DNA from 2 places in the Candidatus Thiodiazotropha sp. LNASS1 genome. Region 2 is predicted to be linked to the other one. Evidence: predicted binding sites of a transcription regulator. Region 2 holds the regulator's gene; the other holds the start of a gene.
What was found. Region 2 encodes FNR, which switches genes on or off when oxygen is low (the NO sensors DNR and NnrR bind a similar motif). Its sites were predicted from a motif close to TTGATNTANATCAA; they were not measured.
Positions count from the first base shown of each region.

Region 1: AB8516_RS08765 (cytochrome-c peroxidase) is a predicted target of FNR. The motif match lies at 2,572-2,585, and genes of this name have one in related genera.

Region 1 is NZ_OZ156465.1:2,008,207-2,012,642, reverse strand. Features, by position in the region: gene aceE (pyruvate dehydrogenase (acetyl-transferring), homodimeric type) at 1-1,060, shown strand, start outside; gene aceF (dihydrolipoyllysine-residue acetyltransferase) at 1,167-2,513, shown strand; gene AB8516_RS08765 (cytochrome-c peroxidase) at 2,872-3,765, shown strand; gene AB8516_RS08760 (EAL domain-containing protein) at 3,762-4,436, shown strand, end outside.
Region 2 is NZ_OZ156465.1:3,927,543-3,931,978, forward strand. Features, by position in the region: gene rnhA (ribonuclease HI) at 1-135, shown strand, start outside; gene dnaQ (DNA polymerase III subunit epsilon) at 410-1,111, shown strand; gene fnr (fumarate/nitrate reduction transcriptional regulator Fnr) at 1,260-2,018, opposite strand; gene AB8516_RS17500 (sulfur globule family protein) at 2,191-2,556, opposite strand; gene AB8516_RS17505 (CTP synthase) at 2,897-4,436, shown strand, end outside.

The sequences.
Region 1 (4,436 bases), 1.9 Mb from region 2:
GTTGGGTATCTACTCATCGGTGGGTCAGTTGTATGAACCGGTTGACGCGGACCAGGTGATGTTCTATCGAGAGGATAAAAAGGGGCAGATCCTGCAGGAAGGCATCAACGAGGCGGGCGCCATGTCTTCCTGGATCGCGGCAGCCACCTCCTACAGTAATCACGGGATCAGTATGATCCCATTCTATATCTACTATTCGATGTTCGGCTTCCAACGTGTTGGCGATCTGGCCTGGGCGGCAGGGGATATGCAGGCGCGGGGTTTCCTAATCGGCGGTACCGCTGGTCGTACCACTTTGGCGGGTGAGGGACTACAGCATCAGGATGGACACAGTCATATCGTGGCCGGAACAATCCCTAATTGTGTCAGTTACGATCCTGCTTACGCCTATGAGCTGGCGGTAATCGTTCAGGACGGGATGCGCCGGATGTATCAGGAGCAGGAGAATGTTTTTTATTACATTACTGTGATGAATGAAAACTACGCACAGCCTGCAATGCCTGACGGTGTGGAAGAGGGTATTGTACGTGGTCTCTATTTGCTCAGTACGGGCGGTAAACATAAGCATCGGGTACAGCTACTGGGGAGTGGCACCATTCTGCGCGAAGTGATTGCCGCCGCAGAGTTACTTGAAAAAGAGTTTAAAGTTTCAGCAGATGTTTGGAGTGTTACCAGCTTCAACGAGTTGCGTCGTGACGGTTTGGATATCGAACGATGGAATACCCTGCATCCGCAAGAGGAACCCAAGCTGAGCTATGTCACTGAAAAACTGAACGGCAAAATAGGACCGGTGGTGGCGGCCACGGATTATATCCGCAGCTATGCGGATCAGATTCGCCCGTTCATCACAGCCAGCTATAGCGTGCTGGGTACTGACGGCTTCGGTCGTAGTGATATGCGCAGCCAGCTGCGTAAGTTTTTCGAGGTAAACCGGTACTACATACTGATCGCCGCCTTGAAAGCGCTTGCGGATGAGGGTGAGATCAAACCCGAGCAGGTCAGCCGGGCGATCAAGAAGTACAAGATCGATCCGGAAAAGCCCAATCCTGGCAGTGTCTAATGAGTTGACCAAGGACACTGCTGTAGCCAGCCGAAACTGCGGTGCGTTAAGGCGGCGATTAGTTTGAATGAAATAGATTATGCCTGATCGGCAAAGAGGATAAGACGTGGGTAATACGACAGATGTACTGATACCTGATATAGGTGATTTCGACTCGGTCGAGATTATCGAGATTCTGGTTTCAGAGGGTGATCGAGTCACGCTCGAGGAGTCTCTGCTGACCCTTGAAAGTGACAAGGCTACGATGGAGATTCCATCCCCCCACACCGGGGAGGTCAAACGCCTGTTGGTCAAGGTTGGTGATCGTGTCAAAGAAGGAGACAGGATAGTCGTTCTTGAGGTTGAAACCAGCCAACAGAAAGGAGAGAGTGAACCGGTAACTACCCCCGCACCGGCGGCAGAGGAGGTTGAGACAGTACAAGCGCCGGCCCCGGCGCCAAATGAAGCGTCTGCTTCAGCATCTGAGCAGCCACAGCGACTACCAGGTGAGAAAGAGGCCCGCGTACCGCCCGTTCCAGCTGGATTCGTTGAGAGCGGTGGACAGGGCACCCCTCATGCAAGCCCATCGGTACGCCGATTTGCCCGTGAATTGGGTGTTGATCTCTCATTGATTAAGGGAAGCGGTCCAAAAGATAGAATCCTGAAAGAGGATATTCAGAGGTTCATTAAACGCTCATTGCGGCAGGGCGAAGGGGCAGCCGCATCCAGGTCGCCCTTTGAAATGCCGGTGGGGCCGGAAGTGGATTACAGCCGCTTTGGTGAGGTTGAGGCAACAGCGTTAAACCGCATCAGGAAAATCAGCGGAGCCCATCTTCATCGTTGCTGGCTGACCGTACCGCATGTGACCCAGTTTGACGAGGCTGATATCACCGATCTCGAGGCATTCAGGCAAACGCAAAAAGAGGCTGCATCCAGGCAGTCCGTTCGGCTCACCCTGATGCCGTTTCTGATGAAGGCGGTCGCCGCAGCGCTTAACCAGTTGCCGATGTTCAATGCTGCCCTGTCGGTAGATGGCGAATCCTTGATATATAGGAAATACATTCATATCGGTGTTGCGGTGGATACGCCCAATGGGCTAGTCGTACCGGTCATACGTGATGTCGATCAAAAAGGTGTCTTCCAACTTGCAGCAGAGTTGATGAGCGTCAGTGAAAAGGCACGGGCAGGCAAGTTAGCGCCGGCGGATATGCAAGGCGGATGTTTCTCGATCTCCAGTCTTGGCGGGATAGGCGGTACTGCCTTTACTCCCATTGTGAACGCCCCGGAAGTGGCAATACTCGGTGTCTCCCGCAGTAGTATGCAGCCTGTGTGGGACGGGGAGACCTTCCAGCCACGATTGATGTTGCCGCTTTCACTCTCCTATGATCATCGGGTAATCGATGGTGCTGATGGCGTCAGGTTTACCACCTATCTCTCTTCCCTTTTGGGTGATATTCGTCATTTGTTGCTCTGATTTTCAGTGATCAACCCGGACAAAGGACGGTTCGCATGCCTTTTTTTACCGGTCCTAATTGACACAGCTCAAAAAAGTTAACATTTTTCATCAATTTAAGGGTGCAAGCACCATTGTCCTTAGGGATTATGTGCTGTAGTTCATCCTATGCTTATAGATTATCTGATTCTCTATACTTAAAGTTAGCCATAGAGAGACCGCTAACATAGTGTAGTAAGCATTGCACCACCCCGCTACAGACGACTTTTTCTTCAGGGATGTCAAATATAGTCGCTTATAGCGTCAATGATGTATGAATAACCTGTTGAAAACACTGCTATTATTTTGGTTGGTAATATCTTTTGCCAGTGCTGCAGGATTGAAGAATGAGCCCATAGGGCCATTGACAATCGAGCGCAATCTGGATCCGAGGCTGGTGTCCCTTGGAGATCAGCTATTTCATGATGCCAGGCTATCGCAGGACAACAGCATCAGTTGCTCCAGTTGTCATGTTCTCTCGACTGGAGGGACCGATCGCAAAAAGAACTCTGTTGGAGTAGGGGGTAAAGTTGGGGGTATCAAGGCGCCCACGGTCTACAACACCCGATACAACTTCGTTCAATTCTGGGATGGCCGGGCTCTGACGCTGGAAGAACAGGCGGCCGGTCCGGTCCATAATCCTATTGAAATGAGCTCCAACTGGGAGGAGGTTATATCCAAGCTACGCAAGGATCCAACTATCGTGGAAAAATTTGAAGAGCTTTTTCATGATGGAATCAGCGGGGAGAATATCGTTGTCGCCATAGCAGCTTTTGAACGCTCTTTGGTAACAGTCAACTCACGCTTCGATCGATGGCTCAAGGGAGAAGAGGGAACGCTTACCGAAAGGGAATTACGCGGTTACCGCCTGTTTAAAAGCTACGGCTGCATCAGCTGCCATCAGGGCGACAACGTGGGTGGCAATATGTTCGGTGTCATGGGTGCGAAGGGAGACTATTTCAAGGATCGGCATGGCGGTATCACGGAACCTGATCTGGGACGATATAATGTCACCAAACAGGATGAAGACAAGCACTATTTCAAAGTACCCAGTTTACGCCTGGCGGCAATCAACCCACCCTATTTTCACGATGGATCGCAAACAACCCTGCAAGGTGCGATAAGGATCATGGGTCGTTACCAATTGGGGCGTGATCTGCCGGAAAGTGATATCGATGATATTGCTGCGTTCCTCCACACGTTGGTCGGAGAGCATGTCAGGCTGAAACCATGAGTATGCTCAAACAAATGTACAGCAAACGCAGCCTCCTGCTTGTCTCGCTTTGTATTGCCTTGATTCTGTTATTGGTGGTCTATTGGGATGATAAATCCGAGAATTACGCCGAACTTTCACATAACCTGCTCCAGTTAAAAGAGATGGATGCACGTCTTGATCGAGACGTTCTCAAGATTACCTCTTTTCTGTTGAATCAATACGATCCGTTGGTACGCACCACTAACCGTTTAAGGGATTTACGACAGCAGATCGTCGCTAAAGTGACAGAAGTGGATGATCGTGTACTGTCTAGTCTAACGGACCGATACTGGCAGGGTATGGATGAGAAACTGGCCATCATCGAAAAGATAAAATTCCAGGCAGCTGTGGTGCGTAACGGCATACACTACCTGCCAATCGTCGCGCGAGAGTTGAAATCTGTGGATCCCCTGGTCTATCAGGATGTACTGGAACTGCTCAACTCCCTTTTAGCCTACGATCTTTTCTATACCGACTCGCAATTGGATGATATCGTTTCAACGCTAAAGCAACTTAAAAGCTATGAAATATTTTCACCTGAAAACAAGCAGAAATTCGATCAGGTACTCTTCCATATAGACTCAAATATCGTGGATCTGACCAATCTAGGGGCCTTGAAAACACGCTACCTGGCTGTACCGAGCCAGGAG
Region 2 (4,436 bases):
TTGGATACAGAGGTCAACAATCATCAGGTGGAGTGGGCCTGGGTCAAAGGTCACTCCGGCCATACCGAGAATGAACTGGCGGATGAATTGGCTAACCGCGGTATCGAGGAGTTAGGGCTGGTCGACAGGTCCTAGGGCCTGTCGACACTAATCCGGTCGGCTCTGTTGCGTCTGAAAAAGCGCCAATCAAGGCGCGAGGAGAGAAGTTTGGTGTTTCCAAATGAACAACGAGCAACGCCGAGTGGCGCTTTTTCAGGCGTAACCCGCAGGGCTGGGGCTATTTTTCCGCCCAGCGGCGTTATCATTCGCTCATGTAGAATAACTACACATCACTCATTCTGCCTTGCTGGGCAAAAAAATAGTCCCAGCAGAGCCGATCGGATTAGTGTCAACAGGCCCTAGTGAACTGATGCGACAGATCGTACTGGATACGGAAACCACAGGATTGGAACCGGAGCATGGACACAGAATCATCGAAATCGGCTGTGTGGAGATGGTTGATCGTCGATTGACCGGTAATAATTTCCACCAATATCTGCAACCTGAACGGGAGATCGATGCCGCTGCCGTAGAGGTGCATGGCATCACCAACGAATTTCTTGAAGACAAACCGAAATTCGGGGATGTTGCTCAGGATTTCATCGACTACGTGAGAGGAGCGGAGCTGATCATTCATAACGCTCCATTCGATGTCGGTTTTCTCGACCATGAATTTCACCTCATGGAGAGTGCTGCGCGAATCGATAGTTTGTGCGCGGTTACTGACACCCTGGTGATGGCGAAAAAGATGCACCCGGGTCAAAGAAACAGCCTCGATGCGCTCTGTAAGCGATACGATATCGATAATTCACACAGGGAATTGCATGGAGCGCTTCTGGATGCCGAGATTCTGGCTGATGTCTACCTGATGATGACCGGGGGGCAGGCTTCGCTGATTTTGGACGGAGTAGCCAACGATGAGTTTGGTGATAATTCTGTCGATAGCATTCAACGTCTGCCTTCGAACAGGCCAAAACTGAAGGTGGTTCACGCTGACCAGCAGGAACTCGCGGCCCATGAGCAGCAACTGAAAGCCATGGGTGAGGCCTGTATCTGGTTAAAGAAACACTAGGGCCTGCAAACACTCATCCAATGGGCGCATCAGGCGCAATCCGAAGGGCTCGCTCGAGCTTTTACTCCGCCCTGCGGCGTTATCATTCGCCCATTTTCCTTGCCGGATGAAAATAAAGTCCTGGCAGGGCCTATTGTGCTTACAGGCCCTAGACTCGCGACTGACTCGATTTTGTCCTGTCCGTACCCTGAACGATTTCGTAAAGCCGGGGAATATCCAGCAATTGAACGTGCTTTCTCTCGACATGCAGCAGCTGCTCGTCCTGGAAGCGGGTGAACAAGCGGCTGACAGTCTCTACCGCGAGCCCCAGGTAGTTACCGATTTCGTGACGCGACATGCTGAGAAAGAAATCACTGGCTGAGAATCCGCGCTGTTTGAAACGTTCGGAAAAGCTGAGTAGAAAGGTGGCGAGCCGTTCCTCGGCGCTCTTTTTGCCCAGTAGAGTGAGCATCTCCGTCTCCTGGCCGATCTCGCGACTGAGCAGGCGATACATCTGGTGTTGCAGGCTGGGCATGATGGAACTTAAAGATTCCAGTTGAGAGAAGGGGATCTCACAGACCGCAGTGGTTTCGAGCGCGATTGCGGAGCAGTTATGATTGTTGTCCTGGATGGCATCCAATCCTATCAGTTCCCCGGGGAGGTGGAATCCCAAGACCTGTTCACCACCATCTTCATTGGGTGAATAGGTTTTGACTGAGCCACTGGTGATGACCCGGAGGCTGTGGAACTTGTCGCCACCACGGTAGAGATGATCGCCTCGGTGATAGGGACGTCCACGCTTGATAATGGAGTCGAGACGTTCAATGTCTTCTGGGGTCAGTCCCATTGGTAGGCATAGGGTCGAAAGACTGCAGTTTTTGCAGGCGACCTTGATATTTTCAAATGAGACAACTTTTCTGCTAGTCAAGGAACCGCTCCAGCTAAGGGTGCATTCTTGTCAGATGCTTCTTCTCACTTCTATTTTTCCAGAAGTTCTTGATCCGGATCAAGTAATTTTAAACATTTAATTATCTTAGATCATATTGCATAAAAAAAGCCGGCCATTAGGCCGACTTTTTTATGCGCTATAAGCTGGCCGCTTACTTAGCGGGTGCAGCAGGTGCCGCAGGCGCAGCAGGCGCAGCAGGCGGATAGCCGTATGGTGCGCCGTAAGGTGCGCCATAGCCGCCGTAAGGTGCACCGTAGCCGTAAGGTGCGCCGTAGCCGTATGGGCCGTAGCCATAGTAATCACGGTAGTAGTTGTTGCCGCGACCATAACCGGAACCACGGCCGCTGCCACTCATGCCAAAGCTGAAATCGCCGGAGCCATCGCCCCAGCCGTCGCCCCAGCCATCGTTATTCCAGCCACGGTTACCCCAGCCTGGACCACCACCCCACCATGCAGATGCGGTTGTGGAGACAGCTACGAGAGCAGCGACGCTCATGACCTTAGCAAATTTCATCATGCTTTCTTCCTCTTTAAAGATTGATTTTTATTACTGCTTTTTCTATTGAAAAACAATTAGTTGGTCGTTACGTGTTGTGGGTGTATAGAGGCTGATCCCGAGCCTGTTTTAATGTGGTTGGGTCTCGCCGAGTAACTGCCAACTGGTCTCTGTGGTTGTAATTTGCGGAAATCGCCAATCGATTATAGACCCTGGGGAGATAGAATTAAATGATATTCTTGAGCAGTCGCATGAGAGATATCCCATTAGTCCCACATTTATACGATTGAGAGAGGCGGTCTGATCTGTTACTGTTCCCTTCCGTCCGTTCCCCTTATCCAGCACGTTAACTAGAAGTTTCATGACTAGATTTATATTCATCACGGGCGGTGTTGTCTCCTCCCTGGGCAAAGGAATCGCATCCGCATCTCTGGCTGCACTGCTTGAGGCCCGCGGGCTCGATATCACGATGATCAAGCTCGATCCCTATATCAATGTTGATCCGGGAACCATGAGTCCATTCCAGCACGGTGAGGTCTTCGTTACCGATGATGGGGCGGAGACAGACCTTGATCTGGGACACTATGAGCGCTTCATTCGCAGCACCATGGGGCGAAACAATAATTTCACGACCGGCCAGATCTATGACAGTGTGATTCGTAAGGAGCGCAAGGGCGAGTATCTGGGCGGTACAGTACAGGTAATCCCACATATCACCAATCAGATCAAAGAGAGCGTGTTATTGGGTGCCGACGACAATGATATCTGTCTGGTGGAGATCGGCGGAACGGTGGGTGACATCGAGTCGCTGCCCTTTCTGGAAGCGATCCGCCAGATGGGGGTCGAGTTGGGACCGCAGCGGGTGATGTTCATGCACCTGACGCTGGTGCCCTATATCAAGGCCTCTGGTGAAATAAAGACCAAGCCGACACAACATTCGGTGAAAGAGCTGCGCTCCATCGGTATTCAACCCGACATTCTGGTATGCCGTTCCGAGCAGCCGTTGCCTGAAAACGAGCGCAAAAAGATCGCGCTCTTCACCAACGTACCCGAAAAAGCGGTCATTTCGGCGGTAGATGCTGACTCGATCTACCGCATTCCCGTGCTGTTGCACGCCCAGGAGATGGACGAACTGGTCAACCAGCGATTCAACCTGGATCTGCCGCCAGCGGACCTCGCTGAATGGGAGGCGTTTCTGGAAGGCCTCGACAGCCTGGCTGAAGAGGTCAAGATCGCCATGGTAGGAAAATATGTTCATCTTACAGAGGCTTATAAATCGCTCTCTGAAGCCTTGGTACATGCAGGCGTCCATACCGGAAATCGGGTTGTCATACACTATGTGGATTCAGAGCAGATCGAGCGGAGCGGAACCGAGAGTCTGGAGGGAATGGATGCCATCCTGGTACCTGGAGGCTTCGGTAACCGCGGGGTTGAGGGCAAAGTCACCGCAGTCCAGTATGCCCGCGAAAACAGAATCCCCTATCTGGGAATCTGTCTCGGTATGCAGGTGGCGGTGATTGAGTTCGCACGTCATGTCGCCGGATTGGAGGGAGCGCACAGCACCGAGTTCAAGCGCGACACGCCACATCCGGTTATCGGCCTGATCACTGAGTGGCTGAATGCGGACGGCAAGGTTGAGACACGCAACGAAGAGTCTGATCTGGGTGGAACCATGCGCCTGGGTGGACAGCAGTGTCAACTTGAGCCCAACAGTAAAACCCATCATCTCTATGGCCAGGAGGTCATTACCGAGAGGCATCGCCACCGCTATGAGTTCAATAACAGCTATCTGGACAATATTGTCACGGCAGGAATGAAGGTGTCGGGCCGCTCTGTCGATGGGCGACTGGTTGAGATAGTCGAGATCCCTGAACATCCGTGGTTCGTGGCCTGCCAATTCC